Rubrivivax gelatinosus IL144: one gene and its partners. The main gene of each other region encodes a partner of the protein of the gene in region 5 in a complex. Links are inferred from orthologs where the notes say so. Each region holds a gene or a part of one and is shown on either strand. Other genes may lie near its edges. The genes, in order: dinB, holA, dnaX, RGE_RS12680 and dnaN.

Evidence for each region.
Region 1: the proteins of dnaN (region 5) and dinB are in contact, whole or in part, in a solved structure (PDB 1OK7), measured with the Escherichia coli proteins. The link is inferred for Rubrivivax gelatinosus IL144 from one-to-one orthologs.
Region 2: the proteins of dnaN (region 5) and holA are in contact, whole or in part, in a cryo-EM structure (PDB 8GIZ), measured with the Escherichia coli proteins. The link is inferred for Rubrivivax gelatinosus IL144 from one-to-one orthologs.
Region 3: the proteins of dnaN (region 5) and dnaX are in contact, whole or in part, in a cryo-EM structure (PDB 8GIZ), measured with the Escherichia coli proteins. The link is inferred for Rubrivivax gelatinosus IL144 from one-to-one orthologs.
Region 4: the proteins of dnaN (region 5) and RGE_RS12680 are in contact, whole or in part, in a cryo-EM structure (PDB 8GIZ), measured with the Escherichia coli proteins. The link is inferred for Rubrivivax gelatinosus IL144 from one-to-one orthologs.

Annotation. Positions count from the first base shown.
Region 1 is NC_017075.1:3,900,051-3,903,158, forward strand. The notes cover bases 1-2,847. They hold dinB (DNA polymerase IV), read left to right. Parts: upstream 1-698; coding sequence 699-1,997; downstream 1,998-2,847. Other genes in these bases: argH (argininosuccinate lyase), read left to right, coding at 1-676; RGE_RS17850 (hemerythrin domain-containing protein), read left to right, coding at 2,083-2,550; RGE_RS17855 (alpha-hydroxy acid oxidase), read left to right, coding at 2,624-2,847. Outside these bases: more of RGE_RS17855, read left to right, coding at 2,848-3,108. UniProt on the Escherichia coli protein: Poorly processive, error-prone DNA polymerase involved in translesion repair and untargeted mutagenesis. Copies undamaged DNA at stalled replication forks, which arise in vivo from mismatched or misaligned primer ends.
Region 2 is NC_017075.1:4,838,527-4,841,755, reverse strand. The notes cover bases 207-3,174. They hold holA (DNA polymerase III subunit delta), read right to left. Parts: upstream 2,257-3,174; coding sequence 1,156-2,256; downstream 207-1,155. Other genes in these bases: leuS (leucine--tRNA ligase), read right to left, coding at 2,746-3,174; RGE_RS22075 (LPS-assembly lipoprotein LptE), read right to left, coding at 2,259-2,759; RGE_RS22085 (2-hydroxyacid dehydrogenase), read left to right, coding at 207-949. Also shown: RGE_RS22090 (CinA family protein), read left to right, coding at 1-86; more of RGE_RS22085, read left to right, coding at 83-206; more of leuS, read right to left, coding at 3,175-3,229. UniProt on the Escherichia coli protein: Part of the beta sliding clamp loading complex, which hydrolyzes ATP to load the beta clamp onto primed DNA to form the DNA replication pre-initiation complex.
Region 3 is NC_017075.1:3,519,155-3,522,328, forward strand. What follows is about bases 8-2,920. They hold dnaX (DNA polymerase III subunit gamma/tau), read right to left. Parts: upstream 2,501-2,920; coding sequence 515-2,500; downstream 8-514. Other genes in these bases: recR (recombination mediator RecR), read right to left, coding at 8-108; RGE_RS16065 (YbaB/EbfC family nucleoid-associated protein), read right to left, coding at 119-445; RGE_RS16075 (AIR synthase-related protein), read left to right, coding at 2,539-2,920. Also shown: more of recR, read right to left, coding at 1-7; more of RGE_RS16075, read left to right, coding at 2,921-3,174. UniProt on the Escherichia coli protein: Part of the beta sliding clamp loading complex, which hydrolyzes ATP to load the beta clamp onto primed DNA to form the DNA replication pre-initiation complex.
Region 4 is NC_017075.1:2,749,624-2,752,884, forward strand. The notes cover bases 133-3,132. They hold RGE_RS12680 (DNA polymerase III subunit delta'), read right to left. Parts: upstream 2,143-3,132; coding sequence 1,123-2,142; downstream 133-1,122. Other genes in these bases: RGE_RS12670 (TatD family hydrolase), read right to left, coding at 133-670; RGE_RS12675 (PilZ domain-containing protein), read right to left, coding at 722-1,126; tmk (dTMP kinase), read right to left, coding at 2,136-2,753; mltG (endolytic transglycosylase MltG), read right to left, coding at 2,750-3,132. Also shown: more of RGE_RS12670, read right to left, coding at 1-132; more of mltG, read right to left, coding at 3,133-3,261. UniProt on the Escherichia coli protein: Part of the beta sliding clamp loading complex, which hydrolyzes ATP to load the beta clamp onto primed DNA to form the DNA replication pre-initiation complex.
Region 5 is NC_017075.1:491-3,728, forward strand. Bases 262-3,238 are described here. They hold dnaN (DNA polymerase III subunit beta), read left to right. Parts: upstream 262-1,183; coding sequence 1,184-2,293; downstream 2,294-3,238. Other genes in these bases: dnaA (chromosomal replication initiator protein DnaA), read left to right, coding at 262-956; gyrB (DNA topoisomerase (ATP-hydrolyzing) subunit B), read left to right, coding at 2,426-3,238. Also shown: more of dnaA, read left to right, coding at 1-261. UniProt on the Escherichia coli protein: Confers DNA tethering and processivity to DNA polymerases and other proteins. Acts as a clamp, forming a ring around DNA (a reaction catalyzed by the clamp-loading complex) which diffuses in an ATP-independent manner freely and bidirectionally along dsDNA.

The DNA of each region.
Region 1 (3,108 bases), 3.9 Mb from region 5 along the record:
CGCGCTCGAGTTCTGCGCCTTCGCCTCGATCGCGATGGTGCACGTCTCGCGCCTGTCCGAGGAACTGGTGCTATGGATGAGCCAGAACTTCGGCTTCATCGACCTGGCCGACCGCTATTGCACCGGCTCGTCGATCATGCCGCAGAAGCGCAACCCCGACGTCGCCGAGCTGGCGCGGGGAAAAAGCGGTCGCGTCGTCGGCCACCTGATGGGGCTGATCACGCTGATGAAGGGCCAGCCGCTCACCTACAACAAGGACAACCAGGAAGACAAGGAACCGCTGTTCGACACCGTCGACACGCTGCGCGACACCTTGCGCATCCTGGCCGAGATGGTCGGCGGCATCCGCGTCAAGCCCGAAGCGTTGGAACGCGCGGCGCGCCGCGGCTACGCCACCGCCACCGACCTCGCCGACTACCTCGTCAAGAAGGGCCTGCCGTTCCGCGACGCGCACGAGGTCGTCGCCCACGCGGTGAAGGTGGCGCTGGGGCGCGGCGTCGACCTGTCGGAGCTGACGCTGGCCGAGCTGCAGGGCTTCAACGCCGCCGTCGGCGAAGACGTCTTCGAGGTGCTGACGCTGGCCGGCTCGCTGAACGCGCGCAACGTCGTCGGCGGCACCGCCCCGGCCCAGGTGCGCGCGCAGATCGAACGCCACCGCGCCCGCCTGGGCGCCTGACCGGCGCGGCGCCGCAGCGCCGATGAGCCCGCGCACGCGCTGGATCGCGCATCTCGACATGGACGCGTTCTACGCGTCGGTCGAGATGCTGCGCTACCCCGAGCTGCGCGGCCAGCCGGTGGTCGTCGGCGGCGGCCGGCGCCACCAGCCCGAGACGCTGCCCGACGGCAGCCGCAAGTTCGCGACGCTGGCCGGCTACGCCGGACGCGGCGTCGTCACCACCGCCACCTACGCCGCACGCGACTACGGCGTGCACTCGGGCATGGGGCTGATGAAAGCCGCCCAGCGCTGCCCGCAGGCGGTGCTGCTGCCCACCGACTTCGACGAATACCGGCGCTACTCGCGGCTGTTCAAGGCTGCGGTCGCCGAGATCGCCCCGGTCATCGAGGACCGCGGCATCGACGAGATCTACATCGACCTCACCGAGGTGCCCGGGGCCCAGGACGCGGTCGGCCACGACCCGGCCGGCGGCGTGCGCGCGGTGGCCCAGGAGATCCGCAACAACGTGCGGCGCACGACCGGCCTCGTCTGCTCGATCGGCGTCACGCCGAACAAGCTGCTGGCCAAGATCGCCTCCGAGCTGGACAAGCCCGACGGCCTGAGCGTCGTCACCGCCGCCGAGCTGCCGACACGCATCTGGCCGCTGCCGGTGCGGCGCATCAACGGCATCGGCCCGAAAGCCGGCGCCAGGCTGGCGGCGCTGGGCGTGGCGACGATCGGCGACCTGGCGATGCGCGAACGCGCCTGGCTGCAGGAGCATTTCGGCCGCAGCTACGGCGCCTGGCTGCACGAGGCCGCGCACGGCCAGGACGACCGGCCGGTGGTGACGCACAGCGAGCCGGTATCGGTGAGCCGCGAGACCACCTTCGAGCGCGACCTGCACGCGGTGCAGGACCGGGCGCAGCTCACCGCGGTCTTCACCCACCTAGCCGAACGGGTCGCCGCCGACCTGCAGCGCAAGGGCTACGCCGCGCGCACCATCGGCATCAAGCTGCGCTACGACGATTTCCGCACCGTGACGCGCGACCTGACGCTGCCCGGGCCGGTGGTCGACGCCGCCGCCATCCGCCGCGCCGCCGGTCAATGCCTCAAGCGCGTGGACCTGTCGCGCCGGCTGCGGCTGCTGGGCGTGCGCGCCGGCACGTTGGTGCGCGCCGAAAGCGCCGCCGCGACGGCCCCCGGCCGTCGCGCGAGAGCCACGGATCGGCGCGCCGCCGCCGAGGCCGAACCGGAGCTGCCGTTCCTCGTCGCCGCCCCTGGACCGGAGGGCCCGGAACGTGGTGAAGATCCCGATCGACACCCCCCGGAAAAGTCGGATTAGCCGCACGGACGCTTGAGGCAACGCAAAAATTCGATACAAACGCGCCCCTAGTCTGGGTCCGTCATCAAGAGAAAGCGTCGCTGCCATGTCCACCCTCGCCTGGTCCGAATCGCTGGCGCTGCACCAGCCCCAGATGGACGCGACGCATCACGAGTTCGTCGACCTGCTGCTCGGCCTGGAAGCGGCGCTGGATGCCGACGACGGCTCGCTCGACCCGGCGCTCGACGCGGTGATCGAACACACCGAGGCCCACTTCGCCCAGGAAGAGCACTGGATGCTGGGCATGGGCTTCGCGCCGCAGAACTGCCACTCCTACCAGCACGCCCAGGTGCTGAAGGCGATGCACGAGGTGCAGGACCGGCTGCGCCACGACGCCGACGTCGCGATCGTTCGCCAGCTCGCCGAGGAACTGGTCGAGTGGTTCCCGGCGCACTCGCGCTCGATGGACGCCAGCCTCGCGCAGTGCATGGCCTCGATGGGCTACGTGCCGGCCGACCCGGCGCTGGCCCCGCCGCCGCAGCGCCTGCAGCAAGCCGCCGTCTACGCCTCCTGAGCCGGCGCCCGGCACGCCGGGCAGCGCGGCGTCGCCGCGTCCCTCGTTAGCATAGTCTGCGAGGAGAGCGCCGATGCCCGTCATCACCCACATCGAAGACCTGCGCGTGCTCGCGAAGAAGCGCGTGCCGCGCATGTTCTACGACTACGCCGACTCCGGTTCCTGGACCGAGAGCACCTACCGCGCCAACGAACAGGACTTCCAGGCGATCAAGCTGCGCCAGCGCGTGGCCGTCGACATGGACGGCCGCAGCACCGCGACGACGATGGTCGGCGTGCCGGTGGCGATGCCGGTGGCGATCGCGCCGACCGGCCTGACCGGCATGCAGCACGCCGACGGCGAGATCCTGGCCGCGCGCGCCGCCGAACGTTTCGGCATCCCGTTCACGCTGTCGACGATGAGCATCTGCTCGATCGAGGACGTCGCCGCGCACACGAAGGCGCCGTTCTGGTTCCAGCTCTACGTGATGCGCGACCGCGACTTCATCGAGCGGCTCATCGACCGCGCCAAGGCCGCCGGCTGCGGCGCGCTGGTGCTGACGCTGGACCTGCAGATCCT
Region 2 (3,229 bases), 4.8 Mb from region 5 along the record:
TGCAACTCGGCGGCGACCGCGCCGCGGTGCGCGAAGCGACGGTGGACGCGGCGCTGGCCGCGCTCGTGGCGGCGGCGCACGCATGAAGGTCCGCCTCGCCGGCGAGATCGACGCGCGCTGGCGGCAGGAGCTGGCCGCCGCGCTGCCCGAAGCACGCTGGTGCGACGACGGCGATGCCGATGTCGCCGTCGTCGCCAACCCGCCGCCCGGCGCGCTGGCCGGCATGCCCTCGCTGGCGCTGGTGCAGTCCTTGTGGGCCGGTGTCGACCGCCTGCTCGCCGACCCGACGCTGCCGCCCGGCGTGCCGGTGGCGCGCATGGTCGACCCGGTGATGAACGCGGCGATGGCCGAGACCGCGTCGTGGGCCGTGCTGGCGCTGCACCGCGGCTTCTTCGACTACGCCGCGCGCCAGCGCGAAGGCCTGTGGCGGCCGCACGCGCAGCGCCGCGCCGACGAGGTGCCGGTGCTGGTGCTGGGGCGCGGGGAGATGGGCGGCACGGTCGGCGCGCGCCTGGCGGCGCTGGGCTACCGCGTCGAGCACTGGCACCGCGGCCGCGAGCTGGCGCCGTTGCTGGCGGCCGCCGAGATCGTCGTCAACCTGCTGCCGCTGACGCCGGCCACGCGCGATCTGATCGACGCCCGTTTCCTCGCCGCGCTGCCCGCAGGCGCGTCACTGGTGAACCTGGGCCGCGGCACCCACGTCGTCGAGCCCGACCTGCTGGCGGCGCTGGACACCGGCCGGCTGCACCACGCGGTGCTCGACGTCTTCCGCCAAGAACCGCTGCCGGCGGGCCACGCCTTCTGGGCCCATCCGCGCGTCACCGTGCTGCCGCACGCTGCGGCAGCGACCGACCCGCGCAGCGCCAGCCGCGTCGCCGCGGCCAACCTGCGCGCCTGGCGCGACGGCCGGCCCGTCGCTCACCTCGTCGATCGCGGCCGCGGTTACTGAGCCAGCAGGCTGCGCGGCGGAGTCTGGCAACTGCCGACGTGGGCGGAACCGCACCACAGCATTCGTCAGACTGACTGGAGCCTCCCTCCCGGAGGGAGGCTGGAGGGTGCGGTCTGACGAGCTGGAGCCCCATCTCGGAGGGGGACTAGGGGGAGCCCAACGTGCCGGCGCAGCCTAGGAGCTTGGGCGGCGAAGCCGCCAAGCTCCTAGGCGTGCAGCGCCAGCGCGCGCGGCATGCTGGCGCGCGTGCCGCGCGTCGGCGTGCCGGCCGCGGCGGCGGCCTCGACGGCCATCAGCACCAAGCGGCGCAGCGCGTCCCAGGGTTCGGCCGGCCAGTCGGGGTGGCGCAGGCCCTTGACGATGCCGTCGACCGTGCTCGCCGCCTGCACCAGGTGCTGTGCCTGGTGGCCGGCCAGCGTCGGCACGACGCGTTCGTAGAGCTTTTCTTTCGTGCCCCAGACACGCGCTTCGCGCAGCGCCAGGGGCAGCGGCTTGCCGTCGTCGACGGCGGCGCGCACGCGTGCCAGGCCGCGCAGGTCCTCGGCCAGCGTCCAGTGCACCAGCACCGGCGCCTCGCCTTCGGCGCGCAGGCCGTCGAGCATGCGCAGCGCGCGTGCCACCTGGCCGGCGAGCACCGCCTCGCCGAGCTTGAAGACGTCGTAGCGTGCGACGTCGAGCACCGCGGCCTCGACCTGCTCGAAGCTCAGTTCGCCCGGCGGGTACAGCAGCGCGAGCTTCTGCAGCTCCTGGTGCGCGGCCAGCAGATTGCCTTCGACGCGGTCGGCGAAGAAGGCCAGCGTCTGCTGCCCGGCTTCGCCGCTGGCCACACGCTGGCCCTGGCGGCCCAGGCGCTGCGCCAGCCAGGCCGGCAGCGCCTTGCGTTCGACCGGCTCGACCTTGAGCACCGGGCCGGCGCCGTCGAGCGCGGCGAACCAGGCCGACTTCTGCTGCTGGAAATCGAGCTTGGGCAGCGTCACCAGCGTCAGCACCTCGGGCGAGAGCTGCTGGCAGTAGCGCTGAAGCGCTTCCGAGCCGTCCTTGCCGGGTTTGCCGTTGGGGATGCGGATCTCGATCAGCTGGCGGTCGGCGAACAGCGACAGCGCCTGCGAGGCGCCGAGCAGGCCGCTCCAGTCGAAGTGCTGGCCGACGGTGAAGACCTGGCGCTCGACGAAGCCGGCGGCGCGCGCGGCGGCGCGGATCGCATCGCCCGCTTCCTGGGCCAGCAGCGGCTCGTCGCCGTGGATCGTGTAGAGCGTGTCGAGCCCGCGCTGCAGGCGCTGCTCGAGCTGTTCCGGACGCAGTTGCATCGTTACAGGCGGATCGCCGCCAGGCGTCGCATGACCTGGATGACGATGTCGTTCTCCATGTCGCGGTACAGGTCGGCTTCCTCGAACTGCTTGGCCAGGGCCGCGGTTTCGCTGTAGCTCAGGTCTTCCTCGCGCAGCAGCTCGGTCGGCGCGATCAGCTCGCGGCCGTCGGGCGTGTGGGCGCTGAAGTGCAGGCGCACGCGGATCTCGAACTCGCGCACCTGGGCGGCGGAGGTGGAAGCGACGACGCTCTTCTCGCGCTTGTCCTCGGTGACCTGCAGGATGACCTGCGCGGCCGCCGGCACGTCGACGATGCGCACGTCGGGTTCGAGCGCACGGCGCAGCGCCGCCGCCAGCGTCGACTTCGGCTTGAAGCCGACGAGCGCGATGCGCTCGAAGCTGGGCTTCTGCGGCCGGCGCAGCTGGAAGCCGCAACCGCCGAGCGCGAGCGCGCCCAGCGCGGCGATCGCGCCCAGCGCGCGGCGGCGGTCAGACGACGACATTGACGAGCCGGCCCGGCACGACGATGACCTTCTTGGCCGCCTTGCCTTCGCCGAACTTGGCGAACTCGGGCGAGGCCAGCGCCGCCGCCTCGATCGCCTTGCGGTCGGCGTCGGCGGGGATGCGCACGCTGCCGCGCGTCTTGCCGGCGATCTGCAGCACGAGCTCGATCTCCGAACGCTCGAGCGCGGCGTCGTCGACCTCGGGCCAGGGCGCGTCGATCAGCTCGCCCAGCGTGGCGGCGAAGCCGAGCTCGCCCCACAGCGCGTGCGTGATGTGCGGCGCCGCCGGGTACAGCGCGCGCAGCAGGATGCCGACGCCTTCGCGCAGCGTCGCGTCGTCGGCTGCGCCGGCGCCGTCTTCCAGCGCGTTCAGCAGCTTCATCGCGCCGGAGACGACGGTGTTGTATTGCAGCCGGTCGTAGTCGGCACCGATCTGCTTGAGCAGCGTGTGCACCTCGTAGCGCAGCGGG
Region 3 (3,174 bases), 3.5 Mb from region 5 along the record:
GCGGTCGTGCTGCAGCAGGTGGAAGGCGACGCGCTGCGCCGACTTCTGGCCGACGCCCGGCAGCCGCCGCAGCGCCTCGATCAGCGCGTCGAGCGCGGTGTCGGCCATCGGCAAGGCGTCAGAACGGGAACTTCATGCCCGGCGGCATCGGCATGCCGGCCGTCAGCTTGCCCATCTTCTCGGCGCTGATCTCGTCGGCACGGCGCACGGCATCGTTGAACGCGGCGGCGACCAGGTCTTCGAGCATGTCCTTGTCGTCGGCCAGCAGGCTGGGGTCGATGCTCAGGCGGCGCACGTCGTGCTTGCAGGTCATCACGACCTTCACCAGGCCGGCGCCCGACTGGCCCTCGACCTCCAGCTGCGCCAGCTCTTCCTGGGCGCGCTTCATGTTTTCCTGCATCGCCTGGGCCTGCTTCATCAGCCCGGCGAGTTGGCCCTTCATCATCGTCGTGTCCTTTCGTGGCGGCCTCGGGGCCGCCGAAAACGCGGGATTATCGTCGTGCGGCAGCGCCGCTCAGACCGGCTTGATCGAGTTCGGCACCAGGCGTGCCGTGGGGAACTGACGCATCAGCTCCAGCACCACCGGGTCGTGGCGGATCGTGTGCTCGGCCTCCTGCTGGCGGCGCGTGCGCTCCCAGGCGTCACGCTTGGCCGGCGTGTCCTCGGGCGAACCGGGTTCGAGCACCAGATCGACCGGCGCGCCGAGCTCCGCGGCCATCGCGGCCGCCAGCTTCTCGCGCAGCGCATTGGTGCGCAGCGACTCGCGTTCGACCTGCAGCCGCCAGCGCTGCGGCGCGGCGGCCTCGTCGACCTCGACCAGCCCGCCCTGCCAGGCGAGTTCACGCAGCAGCGCCGAGACGGCACCGCGCTCGGCCATCGCCTGGCACAGCGCATACCAGCGGTCGCCCAGCGGCGTGCGCGGCGGCGGCGCGGGCGGCTCGTCGCGGCGCACCGGGCGCGGGCGGCGTTCGACGGGAGGCGGTTCGTCGGGCACGGCGTCGACCGGAGCGGGCTCGAAGCGCTCGGGCTCCGGATCCGGCACTGCAGCCGGCCTGCGCGACGGCGCCGGAACGGCGTGTCGGTACTCGCCTTCGGGCGGCGGCTCGTCGTCACGGCCCCAGGGCGGCTCGTCGTCAGGCGGTGCCGAGCGCGTTTCGATGCGTTCAGGAGCCGCCTGCGGCGCCGGCGCAGGAGGTTCGCGGCGGCGTTCGGCAACAGGCGCGGACGCGGGTGCCGCAGGCTGCGGCGCGACCACCGGCGCCACCGGCACAGGCCGCGGCGGCGGCGAGGCCGGGACGACCGGCGCAGCAGCCTTGGCCACCGGCATCGTCATCGCCGGCGGCGATGGCGCGCGCAGCGGCGCCGAACGCGGCGCTTCGCGCGGCGGCACCGGCGCGGCACCGGCCGGCGGGAAGGCCAGCAGGCGCAGCAGCACCATCGTCAGCGCGCCGTACTCGTCGCTCATCAGCGCCAGCTCGGCGCGGCCGTGCAGCGCGATGCTGTAGAGCAGCTGCGTCTCGTCGGGTGGCAGCACGCTGGCCAGCGCACGCGCGTCCTCGGTGTCGGGGTCCTGCGCATCCAGCGCGCCGGGAACGGCCTGCTCGACGGCCATCTGCTGCAGCAGCGAGGCCAGTTCCTCCAGCGTCGCCGAGGCCGACAGGCCCATCGCGCGCAGCGCGTCGACGGTGGCCAGCACCGCGGCGCCGTCGCGTGCGGCCAGCGCCTCGACGAGCCGGCGTGCATGGCCGCGGTCGACGCTGCCCAGCATGCCGCGCACGACGGCCTCGTCGACCCGGCCGCCACCGTAGGCGATGGCCTGGTCGGTCAGCGACAGCGCGTCGCGCATCGATCCGCGCGCGGCACGCGAGAGCAGGCGCAGCGAGGCCTCGTCGTGCGGCACGTGCTCGGCGGCCAGCACCTCCTGCAGGTGCTCGTGCACCGTCTGCGGCGCCATCGGCCGCAGGTTGAACTGCAGGCAGCGCGACAGCACCGTCGGCAGCATCTTCTCCGGGTCGGTCGTCGCGAGCACGAACTTCAGGTACTCGGGCGGCTCCTCCAGCGTCTTCAGCAGCGCGTTGAAGGCGTCCTTGGTCAGCTGATGCGCCTCGTCGATCATGAAGACCTTGAAGCGGCCGATGCCGGGCTTGTAGGCGGCACGCTCGATCAGGTCGCGGATCTCGTCGATGCTGCGGTTGCTGGCCGCGTCGAGCTCGATGTAGTCGATGTAGCGGTCGCCGTCGATCTCGGTACAGGCGCTGCAGACGCCGCAGGGATGCGCGGTGATGCCGCCGGTGCCATCGGGCCCGGTGCAGTTCAGGCTCTTGGCCAGGATGCGCGAGACGGTGGTCTTGCCAATCCCGCGCGTGCCGGTGAAGAGGTAGGCGTGGTGCAGCCGCTGCTGCTCCAGCGCGTTGCTCAGCGCACGGACGACGTGCTCCTGGCCGACCATCTGGTCGAAGCTGCGGGGACGGTATTTGCGCGCGAGGACGACGTAGCTCACCGGGCCATTCTACGGGCGGGGGGCGATAATCCCGGCCCATGCAAGCACCCGCCAACACTCCGCTGAGCTACGAGCAGTCCGGCGTCGTCTACGACCTGATCGACCCGCTCAAAGTGGCCGCGCAGCGCGCCGCCGCCGCCACCGCCCCGCATCTCGCGGGCCACGGCTTCACCGAGGTGAAGGCCTCGCGCGGCGAATCCGCCTACGTCGTCGACGTCGGCCCGTTCTACCTCGCCAGCATCGTCGAATGCCTGGGCAGCAAGGCCCTGGTCGCCGACGAGATGCAAAAGCTCACCGGCCGCAGCTACTACTCGGCAATAGCGCAGGACACGATCGCGATGGCGGTCAACGACCTGATCACCGTCGGCGCCACGCCGCTGGTCGTGCAGGCCTACTGGGCCGCCGGCGGCAGCGACTGGTTCGGCGACGCCGAGCGCGCGCAGGCGCTGGTGGCCGGCTGGAAGGCCGCCTGCGACACCTGCCGCGTCGCCTGGGGCGGCGGCGAGACGCCGGCGCTGGCCGGCATCGTCGAGAGCGGCCGCATCGACCTGGCCGCCTCGTGCACTGGCATCGTCAACCCGAAGCAGCGCCTGTCGCTGGGCGACGAGCTCGCCGCCGGCGACGCGATCGTGCTGCTGGCCTCCAGCGGCATCCACGCCAACGGCCTGAGCCTG
Region 4 (3,261 bases), 2.7 Mb from region 5 along the record:
AGGCCGGGCTGTTGGTCTTGCCGCGGTGCGGCACCGGCGCCAGGTAGGGACTGTCGGTCTCGATCAGGAAGCGGTCCAGCGGCACCTCGCGCGCGACCTCGCGCAGTTCTTCGGCGTTGCGGAAGGTCAGGATGCCGGAGAACGAGACGTGGAATCCGAGGTCCAGCGCGGCACGCGCGACCTCGCGCGTCTCGGTGAAGCAGTGGAAGACGCCGCGCACCTTGCCGGCGCCCTCTTCCTTCAGGATCGCCAGCGTGTGCTCGGCCGACGAGCGCGTGTGCACGACCAGCGGCAGGCCGGTCTCGCGCGCGGCGCGGATGTGCACGCGGAAACGCTCTCGCTGCCACTCCATCTCGGCCAGGCTGCGGCCGTTGAGGCGGTAGTAGTCCAGGCCGGTCTCGCCGATCGCGACGACACGCGCGCGGCACGCCAGCGCCACCAGCGTCGCCTGGTCGGGCTCGGCCTGGCCTTCGGTGTCCGGGTGCACGCCGACGCTGCACCAGAGGTTGCGGTGCGCCATCGCCAGCGCGTGCGCGGTCTCGAACTCCTCGAGCGTGGTGCAGATCGTCAGCGCGGCGCGCACGTCGGCCGCGGCCATGTCAGCCAGGATGGCTTGGACGCGGTCGTGCAATTCGGGAAACGTCAGGTGGCAGTGCGAGTCGACAAACATGCGAAACAAAACCGGAAGAGGCCGTGCTCGCGCCGGCCGGGGGAACGACGGTCAGATCGTCTGCGTCGGCTTGGACGAGGAGATCGAGGTGCCCAGCACTTCTTCGATCTTCAGCCGCAGCGCGCGCGACTTCTCGTCGGCCGGGAAACGCACGCCGACACCCTGGGTGCGGCCACCCGACGCGTTGGCCGGGGTGATCCAGGCGATCTTGCCGGCCACCGGATAGCGCTGCGGGTCCTCCGGCAGCGACAGCAGCAGGTAGATGTCGTCGCCGAGCCGGTAGTCGCGCGTCGTCGGTACGAACAGGCCGCCTTCGCTGAGAAACGGGATGTAGGCGGCATAGAGCGCGCCCTTCTCGCGGAACACCAGCTGGATGACGCTGGGACGGCTCTGCTGCCCGGCCGGCGCGGTGGCCGGGGCGAGCCCACCGTGTCTCGACGGCAGCCGATCTGTCATCCGCGCAGTGTAAGCGCGGCGCTCGCCTGGGCCACCAGCGCCTCGATCAACAGCGCTTCGTGCCACGGGTGTTCGTCGTGGCGCGCGACACGCTGCAAGGCCTCGTGCCACTCGTGCAGCGCCTGGGCACTGCGTGCGCGCGGCACGCTGCCTTCGGGGAAGTAGCGCGGTGCGGCGCCGGCCCCGACCGCCGCGGCGTCGTGGCAGAGCTTCTGCAGCGCGTCGACGACGCGCGGCACCGGCCAGCCGGACAGCGCCTGGGCCTGGCCACGCGCCAGCGCCGCGGGCAGCGCGCGCCAGGCGGCGGCGCTGACGCCGTCCTTGGCCAGCGCCTGCGCGTCCAGCGGCCGGCCGGCGGCGGCGGCCAGCAGCACCTCGGGTTCGGCCACGCCCTGCCCGGCCAGCCAGTCGCGCGCCTGGTCTGCCGGCGGCGCGGCGAGCGCGACGCGGTGGCAGCGGCTGCGCACCGTGGGCAGCAGATGCTGGGGGTCGCCGGCGCCCAGCAGCAGCCGGGTACCGGCAGGCGGCTCTTCCAGCGTCTTCAGCAGCGCGTTGGCGGCCTGCAGGTTGATCGCCTCGGCCGGGTGCAGCACGACGACCTTGCCGCGGCCACGCGAGGTGGTGCGCGCCACCCAGTCGATCGCATGGCGGATCTCGTCGATGCGGATCTGGCGGCTGGGCTTCTTCTTGCCTTCGTCCTCGGGCTTGTCGCCCGGGAACGGCCAGGCATGGGCCTGGCGCAGCGTCTCGGGCATCAGCACCAGCAGGTCCGGGTGCAGCTTGCTCTGCACGAGATGGCAGCTCGGGCAGCGGCCGCAGGCCGGGCGCGGGTGGCCGTCGTGGCCTTCGCAGAGCCAGCTCTGCGCCAGCGCGGCGGCGAAATGCAGCGTGCCGATGCCGGCCGCGCCGTGCAGCAGCAGCGCATGGCCACGCTGGCGAGCCAGCGCATCGGCCAGCGGCGCGGCCAGCCAGGGCAGCGGCGGCGCGCCGTGCTCGTCGACGACCAGATTCACCACGGGCCGCGCGACTCCAGCACGGCTTCGAGCTGCACCCGCACTGCCTCGGGCGTGGCCGCGGCATCGAGGATCGCGAAGCGCCCCGGGTCGGCCTCGGCGCGGCGCGCGTAGCCCGCGCGCACGCGCTCGAAGAAGGCCTCGTCCTGGCTCTCGAAGCGGTCGGGCGCGCGCACCGCGGCGCGGCGCGCGGCGGCGACCGCCGGCGGCAGGTCGAACCAGACGGTCAGGTCGGGCTGGCGACCCTGCTGCACCCAGGACTCGAGCGTGGCGAGCACGCCGAGGTCGAAGCCGCGGCCGGCGCCCTGGTAGGCGAAGGTCGCGTCGGTGAAGCGGTCGCAGAGCACGACGGCGCCGGCGGCCAGCGCCGGTTCGATGCGCGTGACGAGGTGGTCGCGGCGCGCGGCGAAGACCAGCAGCGCCTCGGTCAGCGCGTCCATGCCCTGGTGCAGCACCAGCTCGCGCAGGCGCTCGGCGAGTTCGGTGCCGCCGGGTTCGCGCGTCACCAGCACCTCGCGGCCGCGCGCGCGCAGCCAGCCGGCCAGCCACTCGATGTGCGAGCTCTTGCCGGCGCCGTCGATGCCTTCGAAGCTGAGGAAGCGGCCTGCCCTCACTTGCGGCCGCGCTGGAACTGGTTCACCGCGCGATTATGGGCGTCCAGCGTTTCGCTGAACTGGCTGCTGCCGTCGCCGCGCGCGACGAAGTACAGCGCCTTGGTCGGCGCCGGCTGCACCGCGGCGCGCAGCGAGGCGCGGCCCGGCATCGCGATCGGCGTCGGCGGCAGGCCGGGCCGGGTGTAGGTGTTGTACGGCCCGTCGGTGTCCAGGTGGGCGCGGCGCAGGTTGCCGTCGAAACGCTCGCCCAGGCCGTAGATCACCGCAGGGTCGGTCTGCAGCGGCATGCCCACGCGCAGGCGGTTGCTGAAAACGCCGGCGACCAGCGCGCGGTCGGCTTCGCGCCCGGTTTCCTTCTCGACGATCGACGCCAGCGTCAGCGCCTGTTCGGGCGTCTTCAGCGGCGAGTCGGAGGCGCGCTCGGCCCAGGCCGCGTTCAGCTCGCGCTGCATCTTGGTGTAGGCGCGCTTGAGCACCAGCAGGTCGCTGACGCCGACGCTGTAGGCGT
Region 5 (3,238 bases):
CGCGCACCGCGGCGCTGCACGTCGCCGGCGCGCCGGGCCAGATGTACAACCCGCTGTTCATCTACGGCGGCGTCGGCCTGGGCAAGACCCACCTGGTGCACGCCGTCGGCAACGCGCTGCTGAAGGACCGCCCCGACGCCCGCGTGCTGTACCTGCACGCCGAGCAGTTCATCAGCGACGTCGTCAAGAACTACCAGCGCAAGACCTTCGACGAGCTGAAGGCCAAGTACCACTCGCTGGACCTGCTGCTGATCGACGACGTGCAGTTCTTCGCCGGCAAGGACCGCACGCAGGAGGAGTTCTTCAACACCTTCGAGGCGCTGCTGGCCAAGCGCGCGCACATCATCATGACCAGCGACACCTACCCGAAGGGGCTGGTGGACATCGACGAGCGGCTGACCAGCCGCTTCGACGCCGGGCTGACGGTGGCCATCGAGCCGCCCGAGCTCGAGATGCGCGTGGCCATCCTGATCAAGAAGGCGCTGGCCGAAGGCGCCGAGATGCCCGAGGACGTCGCCTTCTTCATCGCCAAGAACGTGCGCGCCAACGTGCGCGAGCTCGAAGGCGCGCTGCGCAAGGTGCTGGCCTACAGCCGCTTCAGCCAGAAGGACATCAACATCGCGCTGACGCGCGACGCGCTGAAGGACCTGCTGTCGATCCAGAACCGCCAGATCAGCGTCGAGAACATCCAGAAGACGGTGGCCGACTTCTACAAGATCAAGGTCGCCGACATGTACTCGAAGAAGCGCCCGGCCTCGATCGCGCGGCCGCGCCAGATCGCGATGTACCTGGCCAAGGACATGACCAAGAAGAGCCTGCCCGAGATCGGCGAGCTCTTCGGTGGCCGTGACCACACGACGGTGCTGCACGCGGTGCGCAAGATCGCCGACGAGCGCCAGCGCAACAGCGAACTGAACCAGCAGCTGCACGTGCTCGAGCAGACCCTGAAGGGCTGACGGCCGTCACCGCAGGCTGTGCAAGCCTGGGGAAAACTCCGGAACAACCGTGCACTTGTCCACGCCGGCGTCGAAGCCCGGCGAGTTGTCCAGAAAACGCACCTGCCAGTCCCTGTCGTGACCCACAACGCTGCCCACCTGCTAAAGCGTTGTCGGAAAGGCGGAAAATAGCGTTGTCCCCAGAAGTTGCCGTCGCCTACTACGACCACCAAGTTAAAGAGGAAGACATGATTGTTCTGAAGGCCGCCCAGGAAAAGTTGCTCGAGGCCCTCCAGTCGGTGGCCGGCATCGTCGAGCGGCGGCACACGCTGCCCATCCTGGCCAACGTCCTGTTGCGCAAGAACGGCCCGGTCGTCGAGCTGACGACCAGCGACCTGGAGATCCAGGTGCGCACCAGCGCCGAGCTCGGCGGCGACGAAGGTCACTTCGCGACGACGGTGGGCGCGCGCAAGCTGATCGACATCCTGCGGGCGCTGCCTTCGGAGCAGGTGGTGACGCTGTCGTCGGCGCAGAACAAGCTGACGCTGGCCGGCGGCAAGAGCCGCTTCACGCTGCAGTCGCTGCCGGCCGACGACTTCCCGCTGGTCAACGAGGCGGTCGACTTCGGCCCGGCCTTCAGCGTGCCGCAGAAGACGCTGCGCCAGCTGATCAACCAGGTGCACTTCGCGATGGCGGTGCACGACATCCGCTACTACCTCAACGGCATCCTGTTCATCGCCGAAGGCAAGACGCTGACGCTGGTGGCCACCGACGGCCACCGCCTGGCGCTGGCCCAGGGCACGCTGGAAACCGACGTGCCCAACCGCCAGGAAGTCATCCTGCCGCGCAAGACGGTGCTCGAGCTGCAGCGCCTGCTCAAGGACGAGGAAACGCCGATCGAGATGCGCTTCGCCGGCAACCAGGCCAAGTTCGCGTTCTCGGGGCTGGAGTTCGTCACCAAGCTCGTCGAGGGCAAGTTCCCCGACTACAACCGCGTCATCCCGCGCAACCACAAGAACGCGCTCGTCGTCGGCCGCGCCGCGCTGCTGGGCAGCCTGCAGCGTGCGGCCATCCTGACCAGCGAGAAGTTCAAGGGCGTGCGCCTGAACCTCGAGCCCGGCGTGCTGCGCATCGCGTCGTCCAACGCCGAGCAGGAAGAGGCCAAGGAAGAGCTCGAGATCGACTACGCCGGCGACGCGATCGAGATCGGCTTCAACGTCACCTACCTCATCGACGTGCTGGCCAACATGCAGCAGGAGATGGTGAAGATCGAGCTGCAGGACACCAATGCCAGCGCGCTGTTCACCGTGCCGGAGCAGACCGGCTTCAAGTACGTCGTGATGCCGATGCGCATCTGACCGCCCTGCGGGCGGCCAGATGGGGCATCGGCATTTCATGCCTTTCCCTGGGCACCCCCCTGCCCCCCGCCGAGCGGGGGGTTCTGACTTGTTGATGGTCCCGGTCTTTGGGACCGTCTTGCGAAAGCGCCCATGAGCGATTCGAACCAAACCCCGCCGAGCGACTACGGCGCGAGCAGCATCCAGATCCTCGAAGGCCTGGAGGCGGTGCGCAAGCGGCCGGGCATGTACATCGGCGACACGTCCGACGGCACCGGCCTGCACCACCTGGTCTTCGAAGTCGTGGACAACTCCATCGACGAGGCGCTGGCCGGCTACTGCGACGACATCGTCGTCACCATCCACAGCGACAACTCGATCAGCGTCGTCGACAACGGCCGCGGCATCCCGACCGGCGTGAAGATGGACGACAAGCACGAGCCCAAGCGCTCGGCCGCCGAGATCGCGCTGACCGAGCTGCACGCCGGCGGCAAGTTCAACCAGAACAGCTACAAGGTCTCGGGCGGCCTGCACGGCGTGGGCGTGTCCTGCGTCAACGCGCTCTCCAAGTGGCTGCGCCTGACGGTGCGCCGCGACGGCAAGGTGCATCGCATCGAGTTCAAGCGCGGCTTCGCGCAGGACCGCGTCATCGAAGTGCGCGACGGCGTCGAGACCAGCCCGATGAAGATCGTCGGCGACACCGACAAGCGCGGCACCGAGGTGCACTTCCTGCCCGACGACGAGATCTTCACCCACGTCGACTTCCACTACGACGTGCTGGCCAAGCGCCTGCGCGAGCTCTCGTTCCTGAACAACGGCGTCAAGATCCGCCTCGTCGACGAGCGCAACGCGAAGGAGGACAACTTCGCCTTCGCCGGCGGCGTGAAGGGCTTCGTCGAGTTCATCAACCAGGGCAAGAAGGTCCTGCACCCGAACGTCTTCCACGCCATGGGCGAGAAGCCCAGC